DNA from 4 places in the Mesorhizobium sp. M7D.F.Ca.US.004.01.2.1 genome. Region 1 is predicted to be linked to each of the others. Evidence: riboswitches for the same ligand, from Rfam matches in the RefSeq annotation. Region 1 holds a riboswitch; each other region holds the start of a gene.
What was found. Region 1 has a riboswitch for cobalamin ahead of bluB (5,6-dimethylbenzimidazole synthase). Riboswitches for the same ligand answer to the same signal wherever they lie in the genome.

Region 1 (4,427 bases):
ATGCCCTAGCTCTCAGGCAGCGGGATAAACTCTTCCTCATCGCCGGGAACGATATCGAAGCGGCCCGTCTTCCATTCCTGCTTGGCCTGTTCGATGCGTTCCTTGGACGACGAGACGAAATTCCACCAGATGTAACGCTGCGAGCCGAGCGAGGCGCCGCCAAACAGCATGAAATGCGCGCCGGTGTCCGACGACACGACGATCTCGTCGCCTGGCCGAAACACCAGCAGCCGTTCCGCCGGAAAGACGTCACCTGATATCGAGACCTCGCCTTCCAGCGTGTAGATGGCTCGTTCTTCCGCATCGGCCGGGATTTTCACACTGGCGCCGGGCACCAGGCGCAGGTCGGCATAGAGCGTCTCGGAGTCGGCCCGCACCGGGGACCGCAATCCCTGGAAATCACCAATGACGATGCGCCCGCTGACGCCCTCGGCGTCGATCTCGGGAAGCCTGAGCGCTGCGGTGTTCTCGAAAACCGGGGCCACTTCTTCCTTGCCGTCCGGCAGCGCCAGCCATGTCTGCAGGCCGGAGATCGACATCGGCGCGCCGCGCAATTCTTCGGGGGTGCGCTCCGAATGAACGATGCCGCGGCCGGCGGTCATCAAATTCACGTCGCCGGGCTGGATGACCATTTCGGTGCCGAGTGAATCGCGATGCCTGATCTTGCCGTCGAACAAATAGGTGACCGTCGACAGGCCTATATGCGGATGCGGACGGACATCGAGCGCCTGGCCGGCGCGCAGGATCGCCGGGCCCATGCGATCGAAGAAGATGAAAGGCCCGACCAGCCGCCTCTTGGCGGTCGGCAGAGCGCGGCGCACCTGGAAACCACCAATATCCTTGGCGTTGGGAATGACCATCAATTCGATCTGGTCGCTGGCGAAGGCATCGCCGGCCTGTGGGTCGTTTCCGGGGAAGAAGCTCACGAGATGATCTCCTTGTCAGCGGACAATGCCCGCTTGGCCGCGTCAGGCAAAGCGGATCGCCGCCTTTGCCCGCAGTTTGGCCGCCACCTCTTCGCGATTGCGAGGATGCTGATGGGTTTCCAAGGAATCGAGCAGTTCGCGCGCCGAGGCGGCAATGGCCTCGACCGCGTGGTCGAAGGCATGCTGGTTCTGCTTCGAGGGCCGCGTCGTTCCGCTCAATTTGCGGACAAATTGAAGTGCGGCGTCGCGGACTTCGTCGTTGGTTGCGGGCGGGTCAAAATTGAACAGGGTCTTGATGTTTCTGCACATCGCTTCCGTATCTCCTCTTGTCCTGGAGCGCTTTCAATCGGGACGAACCCTATCCTCAGTCATGATCGTGTCCAAAAGTCGGTGAGACGGCTGCGGCCTCAGTCCGCGTCAAGCGGCTCCGTTCCAACCGGCTTGCCGTCGCGCGACAGCCTGATCTTCTCGACCTTGTCTTCAGCTGCCTTCAGCAGCCGGTCGCAATGCGCCTTCAGCGCCTCGCCGCGCTCATAGATCCTGATCGACTGGTCGAGCGGCACGTCGCCACGCTCCAGATCATCGACGATCTTCTCCAGCGCGTCGAGTGCCTGTTCGAAGCTCATCGCCTTGACGTCTTCGTTGGTCTCACCAGCCATCATTCATCCTTTCATCAGTCGCCCGACATGGGCGGCGACCGAAAATGCCAATCCTTGCAGATCGTAGCCACCCTCGAGCAGGCTGACGAGCCGGTTGCCGCTGTGGCGCGCCGCACGCTGCATCAGCTGGCCGGTCGCCCAGTCGAAATCGTCCTCGGTCAGGTTGATCTCGGCCAGCGGATCGCGATGGTGTGCGTCGAACCCGGCCGAGATGATGATCAGGTCGGGCGCGAAATTATCGAGCGCCGGCAGCACGCGCGAAAGGAAGGCATCGCGAAAGACCTCGCTGCCAGTCTGCGGCGCCAGCGGCGCATTGACGATGTTGCCGGTGCCGGTTTCGCTTTTTGCTCCGGTGCCGGGATAAAGCGGCATCTGATGCGTCGAGCAATAGAGCACCGTTGGATCTTCCCAGAAAATATCCTGCGTGCCGTTGCCGTGATGCACGTCCCAGTCGACGACGGCAACGCGCTCTACACCGTGTTTCTTCTGCGCGTAACGTGCCGCGATCGCTGCGGTGTTGAACAGGCAGAAGCCCATCGCCGTGCTCTTTTCGGCATGGTGGCCGGGCGGCCGGGCGGCGACGAAGACATTGTCGGCGCGACCTGTGAAGACATCGTCGACGGCAGCGTTGGCGGCACCGATCGCGGTGATCGCCGCCTGCCAGCTCTTCGGGCTGGCAGTGGTGTCGGCGTCGATGCGCGCGATCCCTTCGTCGGGAATGGCGGCGCGGACGCGGGCGATAAAATCGGCGGGATGCGCATAGAGGATGGTGGCCTCGTCGCCTTCCGGCGCCTGGACGCGATCGAGCCCGACAAACGCCTCGTCATCGAGCACGCGCTCGATGGCGCGCAAGCGGTCCGGCCGCTCGGGATGGCCGGGCGGCGTGAGGTGCTCAAGGAAGATCGGATGGGTGTAGAGACGAGTGGTCATCGTCCTAATCTAGTGACCCGGATCGACAAAGGCCATGCGCGGGCGGCCGATGGCTGGGGAAAATCACGCCTGCGTCCATTCGTGTCGTTGCGAGCATTGGCGTCCTCAGCGCTTCGGCGTAAGGTCACCGCCACTGCCTGGTGCCCGCCGCAAGCGGGAGAATCGGGAACACGGTTGAACTCCGTGGCGTGCCCAACGCTGTAAGGGGGACCGCGCCGGTAAATGCCACTGTCGATGACGGGAAGGCACCGAACGCGGGTTGATCCCGAGCCAGAAGACCGGCCTGGCAGGCATCGCCATCCGCATGGTCAGGCGGACGACATTGATTGCAATCGCAAGGGGACAAGCGATGCCGGAACACATGACTGCTCCTGTCGGCGACGGATTTGACCAGAACGCGCGCGATGCGGTCTATCGCGCCATGTTCACACGGCGTGACGTGCGCAGCCATTTCCTGCCCACCGCGCTCGACGATGAGGTGCTGGCGCGGCTGCTGCTTGCGGCTCATCACGCGCCGTCGGTCGGCTTCATGCAGCCTTGGAACTTCATCGTCATTCGCGACGCCGGGCGGCGGGAAAAGGTGCGCGACCTGTTCCTGGCAGCACGCGAACAGGAACTGCCGGCGATCGACGAAGAGCGGCAGGCGCTCTACCGCAAGCTCAAGCTGGAAGGCATCTGCGAAAGCGCGCTCAACATCTGTATCACCTGCGACCGGCAGCGTTCGAAGGGTTCGCCGCTGGGACGCTGGCACAATCCGGAGATGGACCTCTACAGCACCGTCTGCGCGGTGCAGAATTTCTGGCTGGCGGCGCGTGCCGAAGGCGTCGGTGTCGGCTGGGTCAGCATCATCGAGGCGCAGGCGCTGAAAGGCCTGCTGTCGATTCCCGAGCATGTGACGCCGGTCGCCTATCTCTGCGTCGGCCGTGTTTCCGAGTTCGCGCCTAAACCAGACCTCGAAACGCATGGCTGGGGACGGCGGCTGCCGCTGCCCGAGCTGATCATGAGCGAGATTTTTTGCGGCCAGGGTGAGGTGCCGCTGAAGTCAACCGTGGCGCGTCTCAACGCCGTCGATGCCGCTCCGGATCAGCGTGTCGCGCCGGCTGTACCCCAGCGCGAGCCGCCGAAGGAGGCCAGCGCCTTGTCCTTGAGCTCCCTGAACTTCGACGACGCCTCGGCCAGCCGGGCGTCCCAAGCCGGATCAGGCACCTGGCCCTCTATGGTCTTGAAATAGACCTGCATCAGGCAAGCGATGGCGAAAGGCTCGATGAACGCCGCCTTGAAGGCCCAAGCGAAGACGATGGCGAGCACGAAGGCCCAGCCTGCGAGTTGCCCAGGCATCAGGAAAAGAATGGCGCCGGCGGGCGCCAGCATCAGCAGGAAGATAACGAAGGACACGCCCCACATGATGACCGCCAGCCAGACGGCGTTCTTGACCATGACCTTGCCGTTCTGGGCATAGAGCACCACGCCTTGGCGCGCCGTCTCGAACGGCGAGGCTGAATTGATGCGGATGTTGTAGCCGAGGATGATCTCGTCGACATAGGTCAGCGACAGGCGGATCACCGTGTTGATGAAGGAGACCAGGCCGCTCAGGCCCGGAATCGGCAAGAAGGCGGCGATGCCGCCGAGCAGGCCGATGATGGCGCGGATGGCGCCCTTGACCAGCTGGTCGACGACGAAAAGGATATTGGCCTCGGCAAAGCGCTGGGTCACGATGTCCTTGGCGTAGGCGATCTGGTCCTGGCCGCCGGGAATGTCACGGCCGTCGATCAGATGGACCATGACGGCGATGTGGCCGGCCTTGACGACATAGAGGATATATTCGCGGATCCAGTAGACGGCGATCGAGACGATGCCGAAACCGACCACCCCGCCCCACAAGGCAAAGGACAGCGGCCCGTCGGGATCGGTG
Region 2 (4,427 bases), on a different contig from region 1:
ATCCCCGTCCGGCCGGTACCCCCGACCGCCGGCATCTTGCCCGCACGCTCTCCCGCACCGGCCTGTTGCAGATCGATTCCGTCAGCGCGGTGGTGCGCGCTCATTATATGCCGCTCTATTCACGCCTTGGCCCCTACCCGCTCTCGCTGCTCGACAACGCGGCCGTGACGCGCAAGCGCACGGTGTTCGAATACTGGGCGCACGAGGCCTCCTTCCTGCCGGTCGAGACATATCCGCTGATGCGCTGGCGCATGCAGCGCGCCGAGCGCGGCGATGAAATGTATCTGGGGCTTGCCAAATGGGGCCGCGAGCACGCCGCCTATATCGAAGAGATCTACCGCCAGGTCGCCGATCGCGGCCCGATTGCCGCTTCCGCGCTCGAAGGCCAGAAAGGCTCGGGCGGCTGGTGGGGCTGGAGCCATGCCAAGCATGCCTTCGAATGGCTGTTCTGGGCCGGCCGCATCACCACGGCGCACCGCCGCGGTTTCGAGCGGTTCTATGATCTGCCCGAACGCGTGCTGCCGCAGGCGATCCTCGACCTACCGGTGCCGGCGGCCAAGGATGCGCACCGCGAATTGCTGCGCATTTCCGCCCGCGCCCATGGCATAGCGACGTCAGGCGACCTGCGCGACTACTTCCGCCTGTCGCCGGCCGACATGAAGGGCCGGCTGGAGGAACTGGTCGAAACAGGCGAGCTGCTGCCGGTGCGTGTCGAAGGTTGGGACAAGCCAGCCTATCTTCAGAAAGACGCCCGTCTGCCCCGAAAGATCGAGGCCCGCGCCCTGCTGGCGCCGTTCGATCCCGTCGTCTTCGAGCGTTCGCGCACGGAGCGGCTGTTCGACTTCCACTACCGCATCGAGATCTACACGCCGGCCGACAAGCGGCAATACGGCTATTATGTCCTGCCGTTCCTGCTCGGCGACAGGATCGTGGCGCGTGTCGATCTCAAGGCCGATCGCCCAGCAAGCGTGCTGCGGGTCCATGCAGCCTATGCCGAGCCCGGCGCGCCGCCTGAAACCGCTGCTCAGCTCTTCGAGGAATTGAAGCAGATGCAGGGTTGGCTGGGTCTCGAGCGCATCGAAGTGACGCCCGCCGGCGATTTGGGCCCGGCGCTGGCCGACATCGCCGTGTCGTAAGCTCGCGTTGACACCGCCGCCCGCAAAAGCCTAAATCCGGTTCCAGATGGTCCCTTGCCCGCAACGGCAGGGGCTAAGAGGGAATGCGGTGCGGGGCAAAATCCCAAATCCGCGGCTGTCCCCGCAACTGTAAGCGAAGAGCCAAGGCCGAAAGCCACTGGGAATTCCCGGGAAGGCGGCTACCCAAGGCGATGACCCGCGAGCCAGGAGACCTGCCGTCTGCGACTGTAGAATCCGATCGCCCGGCGGGTTTCCGGGCAAGGAGCCCGATTTTTGGACCACGACAGCAGTTTTTCGGCTGGCACAGCGGATGTTTCGTCCGGCCATGATGATGCCTTGGCCGGCGTTACCGTCATCGTCTGCGCCTCCTGCCGCGATGAAACCGGCTCCGACGCTCATCCCCGCGCCGGCGAATCGCTGGCGGACGACACTCGCCGCGCCGCATCTGGCGACAACATCCGCATCCGCAGCGTCGAATGCCTTGGCAATTGCAAGCGGCGCCTGAGTGCCGCCATCCTGCGCGACGGTTGCTGGAGCTACGTCTTCGGCGACCTGACCGCGACCAGCGGCGCCGACCTCGTCACCGGAGCCAAACTCTTCGCCACCTCGAAGGACGGCCTGATTCCGTGGCGCGGCCGTCCCGATAGCCTGAAGCGTGGCCTCGTTGCCCGCATCCCTCCCCTCGACCTGCTGAAGGACTGACCATGACCGCTCCAGATTCGTCTGCGAACCTCTCCCGTGTTCCCTGCACCGTCGTCACCGGCTTCCTCGGCGCCGGCAAGACGACGCTGGTCCGCCATCTCCTGGAAAACGCCGGCGGCAAGCGTATTGCCATCATCGTCAACGAATTCGGCGACATCGGCATCGATGGCGAGATACTGAAGGGCTGCGGCATCGACACATGCCCGGAGGAAAACATCGTCGAACTGGCCAATGGCTGCATCTGCTGCACCGTGGCCGACGATTTCGTCCCGGCGCTCGACCAGATCCTCGCGCTGACGCCGAGGGTCGACCACATCCTGATCGAGACCTCGGGCCTGGCGCTGCCCAAGCCGCTGGTCCAGGCTTTCCAGTGGCCGAGCGTGAAAAGCCGGGTCACCGTCGATGGCGTCATTGCCGTGGTCGACGGGCCGGCATTGGCCGAAGGCCGCGTCGCCAACGACATGGACGCCCTGCAGGCGCAGCGCGCTGAGGACGAAACGCTCGATCACGACGATCCGGTCGAAGAGGTGTTCGAGGACCAGATCGCCTGCGCCGACCTGATCATCCTGTCGAAAAGCGACCTGATGGACGCCGCCGGCACCGCCCGCGCCAACGCCATCATCAACGAACACTCCGCCCGCGCGGTGAAGATCGTGCCGACGTCGCATGGCAAGGTCGATCCCTCCGTGCTGCTCGGGCTCGGTCTGGCCGTCGAGGACGACATCGAGAACCGCAAGTCCCATCATGACGGCGCCTTCAACCATGAGCATGACGACTTCGACACCTTCATCGTCGACATTGCCTCGATCGCCAATCCGGACGAACTGGCAAAACGCGTCGCCACCGTCGCCGAGGAAGAGAACGTGCTGCGCGTGAAGGGATTCGTCGAGGTCGGCGGCAAGCCGATGCGGCTCTTGCTGCAGGCGGTCGGGCCGCGCGTCAACCACTACTATGACCGCGCCTGGACCGCCACGGACGACCGCCGTTCGCGCCTCGTCGTCATCGGCCTGAAGGGGCTGAATCGCCCGGCGATCGAGCGTATACTTGCCGGCTGATTTCGGACACGGGTTGCGATGCACATCCTAACCACAACATCCGCCTCGCTCGACGACCTCGCCGAGCCGGTCGATCTGCGGCAGACGCCGGCGGATGTCGTGGCCCTGTCCTTCACCGACAGCGATCTTGCCGGACTGGCGGCGGCCTGGAAGGCCGATGCTCACCGCCTACCCTCGATGCGGCTGGCGGCGCTTCGTGACCTGCGCCACCCCATGTCCGTCGACCTCTGGGTCGACAGCGTCGCCCGTCACGCCAAAATCATCCTCGTGCGCATCCTCGGCGGCTACGACTGGTGGCGCTACGGGTGCGATCAGCTTGCCTCGACCGCCCGCGAGCGCGGCATAAAACTGGCGCTGCTGCCCGGCGAATGCCGCGACGAAGACCTAAGGCTGATTGAAGCCTCGACGCTGCCGCGCGAGGAGTTGGACGGCCTGCTCGACTATTTCCGCGAGGGCGGCCCGGCGAATATGAGCGCGCTGGTGCATCGGTTGGCGCGGCTGGCGGGGGCGCAGGCAGAAACTGTCGAGCCGGTCGCGGTCCCAAAAGTTGGCTACTACGAACCCGGCCGCGGCGTCGTCCCCCTCCCCCTCGAGGGAAGGGTCCGGCCGCAGGCCGGGGGTGGGGTCCTCTCCGGAGCACGCCGAGCTAAAGAAACACCGCGCCCGGTCGTACCGACCCCACCCGGCCCTGCGTGCCACCCTCCCCTCGAGGGGGAGGGAAAGGTCGTGCCGATCCTGTTCTACCGCTCGATGCTGCTGGCCGCCGATGTCGCGCCCATCGACGCCCTCTTTGAAGCGCTCAGCCAGCGCGGCATCGCCCCGGTCCCCATCTTCGTCTCCAGCCTCAAGGACCCGGCATCGCTGGCGTTCGTGGAAACCGCACTCGCCGCGCTGAAACCCGCCGCCATCATCACCGCGACCGCTTTCGCGTCCGGCGCCGAACCCGGCGTCGAAACCTTGTTCGACCGCGCCGGCGTGCCCGTCTTCCAGGTCATCGTCGCCACAACCCGCCGCGACATCTGGGAGAACAACCAGCGCGGCCTGGCGCCCGCCGACCTCGCCATGCATGTCGTGCTGCCCGAGCTCGACGGCCGCATCCTCGCCGGCGCCATTTCCTTCAAGGGCGAGAGTGAGACCGATCCAGCGCTTGGCCACCGCGCCTTCGCCAACCGGCCGGAGCCGGATCGCGTGGCGCAGGTCGCGGACCGTGTCGCGGCCTTCATCCGTCTGCAGGAGACGCCCCGCGCCGAGCGCAAGCTGGCCATCCTGATTCCGGATTATCCGAGCGCTCCTGGCCGCACCGGCTATGCGGTCGGCCTCGACGTGCCGTCCAGCGTGCTGGCCATGCTGCACGACCTGAGGGAACAGGGCTATGGCGTTGAAGGGATTCCAGAGACGCCGCGTGGGTTGCTGGATTTGCTGGAAGCCAGCGATACTGGATTGACCTTGGATAGCTACATTGCCTTCTCGACAGAGTTGCCGACTGCAGCAATCGCTGCGGTCGAAGCCGCTTGGGGCAAAGCGGAAGATGAGA
Region 3 (4,427 bases), on a different contig from region 1:
ATTCATCACTGTCCTTCTGGCTACGTCGCTTCTGTCGCAGAAGAGCCTTTACGAGCATGTCGAGGCGGTGGCGGACGCACTCGATACCGGTGGCCTCGCTTTGGGCCGCGTGGCCGTCTCGCGAATCGTCGGCCGCGATCCCGAAACACTGGACAGGGCCGGTGTTTGCCGCGCGGCGATCGAGAGCCTGGCCGAGAATTTTTCCGACGGCATCGTTGCCCCCGCCTTTTGGACCGGCGTCGGCGGCCTGGGCGGCGGCGCTGCCTACAAGGCCGCCAACACCGCCGATTCGATGATCGGCCACCGCACCCCGCGCCACGAGGCCTTCGGCTGGGCGGCGGCGCGCTTCGACGATTGGATCAACCTGCCGGCGTCGCGGGTGACGGCGCTGCTGATCGTGCTGGCGGCTTTCCTGGTCAGGGGCGCCGATCCGCGCAATGCCTGGCATGCGGTGTGGCGCGACGCGAAAAAACACCGCTCGCCCAATGCCGGCTGGCCGGAAGCGGCAATGGCCGGTGCGCTCGGCCTGGCGCTCGCCGGGCCGCGCTTCTATGGCGGCGTCCTGGTCGACGACGTCTTCATGGGCGAAGGCGGCCGGCGCGAAGCCGACAGCACCGACATAAGGCAGGCGCTGAAACTCTATCGCGTCGCCGACTATCTGCTGATCGGGTTGTTTGGGCTGGTCTCGGTTATTTTCATGGTGGCCTGATCTCACCCTCCCTTTTTGTGGGGGGTAAAAGCTCTTAGAACTCGATACCTTGCTGGGCCTTCACGCCTGCGGAAAAATGGTGCTTGGTCACGCCCATTTCGGTGACGAGGTCGGCGGCCTCGACCAGCGCCGGCTTGGCGTTGCGGCCGGTGACGACCACGTGCAGGCCCTCGCGCCGCGCTTTCAGCGCTGCAACCACTCTGTCGAGATCGAGATAGTCGTAGCGCAGCGCAATGTTGAGTTCATCGAGCACCAGAAGGCTGATCGACGGATCGGCCATCAGCTCAAGCACCTTGGCCCACGCGGCTTCGGCCGCGGCGATGTCGCGCTTCAGATCCTGCGTTTCCCAGGTGAACCCCTCGCCCATCGCGTGCCAGACGACGCGATCGCCGAAGGCGGCGAAGGCGTCCTTCTCGCCGGTATGCCACTTCCCCTTGATGAATTGGACGACGCCGACGCGCTTGCCATAGCCGAGCATCCGCAGCGCCAGCCCGAAGGCGGCCGTGGTCTTGCCCTTGCCCGGGCCGGTGTTGACGATCAGCAGCCCCTTCTCGACCGTCTTGCTCGCCACCTCGGCATCCTGCACGGCCTTGCGCTTGGCCATCTTGGCGCGGTGGCGCTCTTCGTCCTTGTTGTCGATATCGGTCATGTCATTTCACCTGGAGCGGCAGCCCCGCCACCATCAGCAGCACCGTATCGGCGATGGCAGCGACCTGCTGGTTGAGCCGGCCGGCGGCGTCGCGGAAACGGCGTGCCAGTGCATTGTCGGGCACGATGCCCTGGCCGACTTCATTGGACACCACGAACCAGGGTCCACGCGGCCGCGACAGCACGTCCGCCAGCCGACGGCATTCAAGCTCGAGATCGTGGTCGGCGAGCATATGGTTGGTCAGCCACAGTGTCAGGCAGTCGATAAGCACAGGCTGGTTGTCAGGCAAGGCCCCGAGCGCGCCGGCGAGATCGAGCGGTGCGTCGATGGTCGTCCAGCCTTCGCCGCGCCGTGAGCGGTGCAGCGCGATGCGCTCACGCATCTCGTCATCATAGGCTTGCGCCGTGGCGACATAGGTCCAACGCGGCGGCAAACCCGTCGCCAGGGTTTCGGCGTGCGCGCTCTTGCCGGAGCGCGCACCACCGATGAGAAAGGTAAGCTTGCGATCAGGCAAAGCTGTCGCGCAGGCTGGTCGCGGTGCCGGTGAAGCGGCCGCGCACCACGCCGACGACCGCGCCGAGCACCAGCCAGAACACCAGATTGGTCACTGTCACCGCCACCACGAACTGGTGATGCAGGCCTTCCGGAATCGCCGTCTTGTAACTGTCGGGCTGCGGCGCGCCGACAATATGCGGCGCGACGATCAAGGCCACAGCCAAGATCGCCAGCGGCAGCGACTTTCGGAAGGCGATCAGGCCGAGCCCGGCCGCGGTCGCCGCCACCGTTGCCCACCACCAGATCTGGCGCTCGGTCAGATCGGCAGCCGGCATGGCCGGCAGTTCCGGTGGCAGGCCGAGGCCAGGCGCCAGCGTAAACACGGCAAAGCCGGCAAGGCCCCAGAACACGCCCTGGCGCCAATTGCCGATGCCGCCGGCGAATTCCGAAACCGCGACCAGGATCAGCGCGAAGCCGATACCGGTGACGATATTGGCAAGCACGCTGAACGCGAAACGCTCGAAACCGTCTGCCGGCGCCCAACCCTCGTCTTCCGCGGGTGCCGCCGGTGCCGGCGTGGCAGCGCTCATGGAGTTTGTTGCCGGTGCGGCCGAACTCATCGCGTTGCCGCTGGTGGTATCGGCAGGCGCCGCCGGAGCGGCAGCGTGCTCATGTTCATGGCCGCCTCCAGCCTGTTCGTAGACTTCCGCCTTGAGGATGAGTGGCACGGTGGCATAGGCCTGCATGCAGGCGAGAACGACGCCGGCCACGAGCCCTGCGATCGCCGCGATGAACACGACGTTGCGAAACAGGTTCATGATGTCAGATCCTCGTCAGTGGCAGGGAAACGCCATCGAATGGCGATAGTCGTGAGCCGCATTGTGGACCGCATCGATATGCGAGAAGCCGACAAAGCCCATCACGAAAATGCCGAGAAACGCAGCAAGAGCGAGCTGCATGAAGCGCGACTGCGAGGAGACGGAGGCGCCGAGGGAGACGGAAGCGGTAGTCATATCTTGTCCTTTCGCCCTCCACCCGAGGGCATCGAAGTCAGTTTCCTGTCGCCGGCAGGTCTCCTGGCTCGCGGATCAGCGCCCTTCCCCACCTTCCCGAAGAAAACATCTTCAGTGGCATATGGAGAGGACTACCGCACACAGTTGCGGGGGCAGCCACGGCATTGGGCGAAACTCGCCCTCACCGCATTCCCTCTTGGCTCCAAAATGGAACCGACGACATTGGTGACTATAGGCAGAATCCTCGCCTCCGGCAAACCAAATTCCGCCGGCAACCATCGCGAATGCGTCGTACCAGCCGAGACCCGCCGGTGCCGCAATTGACAATTTTCCTGGCCGGGTGTCGGCTGACATCTCTAGAGGAAGCCAGCCATGCAGCCCATTGCCAGCGAGCGCGATCCCTACAACGGCCTGACCCGGGCCGAACCGACCCTGCCCTCGTCGACCTATTGGGACGCAGAAGCCTATCAAAAGGATCTCGACGCCATCTGGTATCGAAGCTGGCTGCTCGTCTGCCGCGAGGCCGACCTAGCGCAACCACTGGCTTTCCGCCGATTCCGCATCGGCACGCAGGACATCGTCGTGTTGCGGGACGAGACCGGCGAGCTGCGCGCCTTTCACAACACCTGCCGCCATCGCGGCTCGCAGCTTTGCCAGGAAAGCGAAGGCCGGCTGAAGGCGCGACTGATCACCTGCCCCTACCACGCCTGGTCCTATTCCCTGCGTGGCGACCTCGTGCGCGTGCCGTCGAAATCGCTGCCGGAAGGCTTCGACAAGGCCGGCCACCCCCTTTATCGGGTCGCACTCTCGGTGTGGCGCGGCTTCGTCTTCATCAACCTCACCGAAGACGCGACCGGTTCGGCGCAGGCATCCTTCGATCCCGCCTCCGGCGATCTCGGCAATTGGCCGCTGGAGACGCTGGTCAGCGGCCACGTACTGCGCAAGGTGATGAACTGCAACTGGAAGATCTTTTGGGAAAACTTCAACGAGTGCCTGCATTGCCCGGGCGTCCACAAGGACCTGTCGCGGCTGGTGCCGATCTATGGCCGTGGCCTGATGGGCCGGCACGACGATCCCGAATGGGCTCGCCACGCCGACAATGATGCACCGGAATTTTCCGGCGGCCTGCGTGCAGGAGCCGAAACATGGTCGCGCGACGGCCAGGCGCATGGGCCGGTCTTCGCCAACCTCACGCCAGTCGAGCGCGCCACGGGCCAGACCTATGCCACCAGCCTGCCGTCGATGTTCATCGTCGGCCATGTCGACTATGTCAGGTCAGTCCGGCTGGTACCGCTCGGCCCCGAGCAGACCGAGCTTGTCGCGGAATGGCTGTTTGCGCCCGAGGCGCTCGCCACGACCGACATCGACAACATCGTTGCCTTCGGCACGCAGGTGCTGGAGGAGGATGCGACGATCTGCGAGGTCAACCAGAGAGGCCTGCGCTCGCTGCGCCACCAAGCCGGCGTGCTGATGCCCGAGGAATACGACCTGCACCGCTTCCACAACTGGGTGCGCGAGCGGCATGCGGCACGCGAGGCAACCGCCTAGTCGGCGACTAAAG
Region 4 (4,427 bases), on a different contig from region 1:
AGCCGGTGTTCCCCAAAGGCATGATGACGAACGGCCTGCTTGGCCTGTCCTCGAACCAGCAATTCATGGGCCTGCCGGCCGATGCTACCGCAAGGCCAGGCGACTACGCCTTCCTGCGCCCGACGCAGAGCGAGGCCGTGCTGCAGCAGTTTGGATCGATCGCGGTGTTTTCCGGCGGCAGGATAGTCGATCGCTGGCCGGCGCTGCCAATGGCATGATCGCCTACGCCTTGACCGGCACCCAGATCTCCAACCCGCCATTGCCGCTGTGGGCATCGAATTCGGGACCATAGCGCCCGAATTCCGGTGCATCTGCGATGTCATGACCGGAGGCGGGTAGCCAGCTGTTCCAGATCGTGTTGATCGTGCGGCGGATTGTCGAGATGTGCTCCCGATGCGAGAACACCGCGTATTTCTGCGCCGGCACCCTCACCCGGTAGAACTCCTTCGGCAAGTCCGCAAAATCGGACACTTCGACGCCGACCACATAGTCGAAATTGCCCGCGTCGTCGCCGTTGAGGCAGACGCCGTAGAAAACGCCGGCGATCTCGCCGGGGATGTTGCCGATATAGGGACTGAAGCGCTGCCACTGCATCGGAATGCCGGCGCTGCTCTCGCAACTGTAGCGTTCGCCAAAGCCACCGATAAGGAAGGGCCGGCTGGTCTCGAAGCGCGGCGGTTCGAGTGTGCTGAGCAGGGAATGGTCCATCAGGATTGGCTCCACAAGGTCGAGGGTCTTAGTCGTGCCTTGCGCGCGCACCAGTTCCGGCGTGGTGCCGAACTGGTCGCGGAAGGCACGGGTGAACGCCTCATGCGAGTTGTAGCCGGCATCGAGCGCAACGCTGAGGATGTCGGGCGCCCCGCCGGCCAGCTTGCGTGCCGCTTCGGTCAGCCGGCGCGAGCGCATGTAGCCCATCACCGAGCGGCCGGTGGCAGCGCCGAAAGCCCGCGTCACATGAAAACGCGACACGCCGCTGCTTTGGGCGACATCGTCGAGCGAGATCGCTTCCGGCAGATGGCTCTCGACGAACCACAGCGCTTTCTCGGTCGGGTTCATTTTTCTTCTCGCATTGGCCAGATCATGATGCCGTTCCCTGGCGCGGCCAGTTTGATCGAAATTGCGCATCCGGCGCAATCCGCGCCAATCCCGTCGCAGTTCGCGCACCGATATGGCCCAGCACGTCAAGCGCTTCGCTTGACAGCGCCAGGCGACACTTTATAGAACGTTATATTATTACACACCGCGAGCGTGCAATGTCTGCCTCCCTCACGTGGCCCATCACTCCATCCGAGAAATCCGTTGCGATGCGATCGGCGCAAAACTACGCTGAGGCGGTGATGGTCCCCGAGTCGAAAGGCGAGGGGTGAAAAGGGAACGCGGTGAGATCCCCAGGGATCGAGGCCGTGGCTGCCCCCGCAACTGTAAGCGGCGAGCAAAATCCATGAATGCCACTGGCCGGCAAGGCTGGGAAGGCTGGATGGCGCAACGACCCGCGAGCCAGGAGACCTGCCATCAGCATGAGTTGACCGGACGGGGTGTGCCGGGAGGAAACGCGAATCTCGGTCTTGTCGGCCGGCTCGCCAGCTTCCTTCCGTCGCCAGTTTTGGAAAGTGACGGAAAGTTGGACGGCTCCATCGATCCCATCCATCGCATCATCGTGTGCACGCTTTGCTGTGACCTTGTGACCGGGGTCAGGTCCGGGGAAGACCTTTGCACCGATTTGCGCTCCCGGCTTTCGGCCCAGCATGAGCCGGCCGTTGCGCGCGGCTTCGCGGTCGAAGGCGTGGCCTGCATGGCGGGCTGCTCGCGGCCGCTGACCGTCGCGTTTCAGGCACACGGTAAAGCTGCCTATCTCTTCGGCTCCATCGACGCGCGCGCCGATGTCGGCGACCTCGTGCGATTCGCCAGACTCTACGCGTCGCTCGCCGATGGCTGGTGCAGTTCCGGTCAGCGTCCGGCGGGATTGGCCGGCAAGACGCTGGCCCGCATTCCCGGTTCGGGCAATCCGGCGGGCGGCAGCCGATGACCGCAGCGCTCCTCGAAGCCCATGACCTCTGCGCCATGGCGAATGGGCGGGATCTGGTTCAGGCGGTCAGCCTGTCGGTGGCCGCTGGCGACCGCCTTGCCATCATCGGTCCCAATGGCGCCGGCAAGACGACGCTGGTGCGCATGCTGTCGGGCATGCTGCGGCCGAGTTCCGGCGAGGTGAAGCTCACTGGGCGCCGGCTGGACAGGATTTCGGCCGCCGAGCGGGCACTGCATATGGCCGTTGTCGGCCAGACCGACCAGCCCGATCCGCGGCTGGCGGTGATCGACTATGTCGAGCTTGGCCGGGTCCCGCACGCCGGGCTGAGACGCAGGAGCGAGGAACGCGATATTGTCGTCGATGCGCTGCGCCGGGCCGGCCTGCTGCCGCTGCTTGGCCGCACCATCGGCTCGCTGTCGGGCGGCGAGCGCCAGCGTGCCCAACTGGCCCGCGCCATCGCCCAGCAGCCAAAGATCCTGTTCCTTGATGAGCCGACCAACCATCTCGATCCGCGCGCCCGCGGCGAACTGCTCGAACTCGTGGCCGGCCTTAGCATGACCGTGATCGCGGTGCTGCACGATCTGGCGCTGGTCGCGCCGTTCGCCACCAAGGTGGTGGTGATGAACCACGCGCGTCTGCAAGCGCTCGCCGCGCCGCGCGAAGCGCTGACCCAAAAACTGATCCGCGAGATTTTCGGCATCGATGTTCTGCGTCTGCGCCATCCGACCGAAGACCGCGAACTGACGGTGTTCGAAGTGCCAAACCGTGCCGCGCCGCCGTCCTGATTGAAGCCATTCGGTATTCGACCCATCCCATCCACAAAGGAGCAACACCCCGTGAAACGCCTTGCCTTTTCGCTTGCCTTCTCGCTTCTGGCCTCGACAGCCCTGGCCTTCCCCGTGACCGTCGACAGCTGCGGCAAACCGCTGACCTTCGATGCCGCACCGAAGCGCGCCGTGATCCATGATCTCAACATGGCCGAGATGGCTTTCGCGCTGAAACTGCAGCCGTCGATCGTCGGCCTGACCGGCATCACCGGATGGTACAAGGTCGGTCCCGAGTTCAAGGCCGAGCAGGGCTCGATCCCGGAACTGGCGCCGAAATACCCGACACTCGAAAACCTCGTCGCCGTCGAGCCCGATTTCTTCTTCGCCGGCTGGTACTACGGCATGAAGCCGGGCGGCGAAGTGACACCCGATACGCTTGCCCCGCACGGCATCAAGACGCTGGTGCTGACGGAAAGCTGCGTTCATCTCGACAAGAACCGCCCGGCCGCCTCGATGGACCTGCTCTATGGCGACGTCGAAAAGCTGGGCAAGATCTTTGGCAAGGAGGCCGAGGCTGAAAAGCTCGTTTCGGGCTGGAAGACGCAGCTCGCCGATATCACCGCCAAGGTCGGCGACCGCAAAGGGACCCGGGTGTTCCTCTATGATTCCGGCGAGGACAAGCCGTTTACCGCAGGCAAGTTCGCCATCCCCAGCGCAATGATATCAGCCGCCGGCGGCGACAACATCATGGCCGACATGGACACCAGCTGGGGCAACACGGACTGGGAAACGGTGGCGTCGCGCAATCCGCAATTCCTCATCCTGCTCGATTACCAGGACGGTGGCGGCTACAGGAAGCTGCTCGATTTCCTGAAGGCGCATCCGGCCATGAAAGAGACGGACGCGGTCAAGAACGAGCGCTTCGTCGCCCTGCGCTATGCCGAACTGACGCCGGGACCCGCCAACATCGAAGCGATCGACAAGATCGCCAAGGCGATGCATCCGGAAGCCTTTTGAGCTTGCGGCACAGGGCATTTGCACTGGCCATGATGGTGGGAGCGGCGGCGATCGCCGCTCTCGCTCTGCTGTCGATCGCCTATGGCTCGACGCTGATCCCATTGACCGACGTCGTTGCCGCGCTTGGCCGTGCAATCGGCTTCAGTGGGCACGACGTCTCCGGGCCGGTCGGCAAGATCATTGTCGATCTGCGGCTGCCGCGCACCATCCTGGCTATCTGCGTCGGCGCCGGGTTGGGCGTCGTCGGTGCGCTTCTGCAGACGGTGACCCGCAACGATCTTGCCGATCCGTTCCTGTTCGGCCTATCGTCGGGAGCCGCCGCCGGCGCTGTTTCCGTCATCACCGTCTTCGGCGACAGTTTTGGTATCTGGACGTTGCCGGTCGCGGCCTTCACCGGCGGCATATTGGCTGCCGGTGTCGTCCTGCTTCTGGTCGCGCGGGTGAGGGGGCAAGGCCCGGAGCGGCTTATCCTTGCCGGCCTCGCCGTCTCGTTCCTATTCACCGCCTTGACCAACTACCTGGTCTTTGCCGGCGACCAGCGCGCCGCCCACTCCGTGCTGTTCTGGACGATGGGCGGCCTTGGCCTGGCGCGCTGGGACAATATCTGGCTCGGCGCA

Region 2: it holds a riboswitch for cobalamin, as region 1 does, so the genes downstream of both, EN993_RS20875 (DUF1636 family protein) here and bluB (5,6-dimethylbenzimidazole synthase) in region 1, are expected to answer to the same signal.
Region 3: it holds a riboswitch for cobalamin, as region 1 does, so the genes downstream of both, EN993_RS11365 (CbtB domain-containing protein) here and bluB (5,6-dimethylbenzimidazole synthase) in region 1, are expected to answer to the same signal.
Region 4: it holds a riboswitch for cobalamin, as region 1 does, so the genes downstream of both, EN993_RS11780 (DUF1636 family protein) here and bluB (5,6-dimethylbenzimidazole synthase) in region 1, are expected to answer to the same signal.

The regions. Positions count from the first base shown of each region.
Region 1 is NZ_RZRQ01000010.1:7,063-11,489, forward strand. It holds gene EN993_RS03700 (pirin family protein) at 6-926, opposite strand; gene EN993_RS03705 (DUF2277 domain-containing protein) at 969-1,235, opposite strand; gene EN993_RS03710 (exodeoxyribonuclease VII small subunit) at 1,334-1,585, opposite strand; gene EN993_RS03715 (histone deacetylase family protein) at 1,589-2,515, opposite strand; cobalamin riboswitch at 2,637-2,817, shown strand; partial or broken gene bluB (5,6-dimethylbenzimidazole synthase) at 2,877-3,494, shown strand; gene EN993_RS03725 (hypothetical protein) at 3,599-4,427, opposite strand, start outside.
Region 2 is NZ_RZRQ01000161.1:2,572-6,998, reverse strand. It holds gene EN993_RS20880 (winged helix-turn-helix domain-containing protein) at 1-1,136, shown strand, start outside; cobalamin riboswitch at 1,167-1,371, shown strand; gene EN993_RS20875 (DUF1636 family protein) at 1,410-1,838, shown strand; gene cobW (cobalamin biosynthesis protein CobW) at 1,841-2,893, shown strand; gene cobN (cobaltochelatase subunit CobN) at 2,912-4,427, shown strand, end outside.
Region 3 is NZ_RZRQ01000057.1:19,226-23,652, forward strand. It holds gene cbiB (adenosylcobinamide-phosphate synthase CbiB) at 1-709, shown strand, start outside; gene cobO (cob(I)yrinic acid a,c-diamide adenosyltransferase) at 744-1,358, opposite strand; gene cobU (bifunctional adenosylcobinamide kinase/adenosylcobinamide-phosphate guanylyltransferase) at 1,360-1,872, opposite strand; gene EN993_RS11360 (CbtA family protein) at 1,865-2,671, opposite strand; gene EN993_RS11365 (CbtB domain-containing protein) at 2,687-2,866, opposite strand; cobalamin riboswitch at 2,902-3,099, opposite strand; gene EN993_RS11370 (aromatic ring-hydroxylating dioxygenase subunit alpha) at 3,239-4,414, shown strand.
Region 4 is NZ_RZRQ01000061.1:4,249-8,675, forward strand. It holds gene EN993_RS11770 (alanine racemase) at 1-218, shown strand, start outside; gene EN993_RS11775 (AraC family transcriptional regulator) at 223-1,056, opposite strand; cobalamin riboswitch at 1,322-1,529, shown strand; gene EN993_RS11780 (DUF1636 family protein) at 1,622-2,026, shown strand; gene EN993_RS11785 (ABC transporter ATP-binding protein) at 2,023-2,811, shown strand; gene EN993_RS11790 (ABC transporter substrate-binding protein) at 2,863-3,810, shown strand; gene EN993_RS11795 (iron ABC transporter permease) at 3,840-4,427, shown strand, end outside.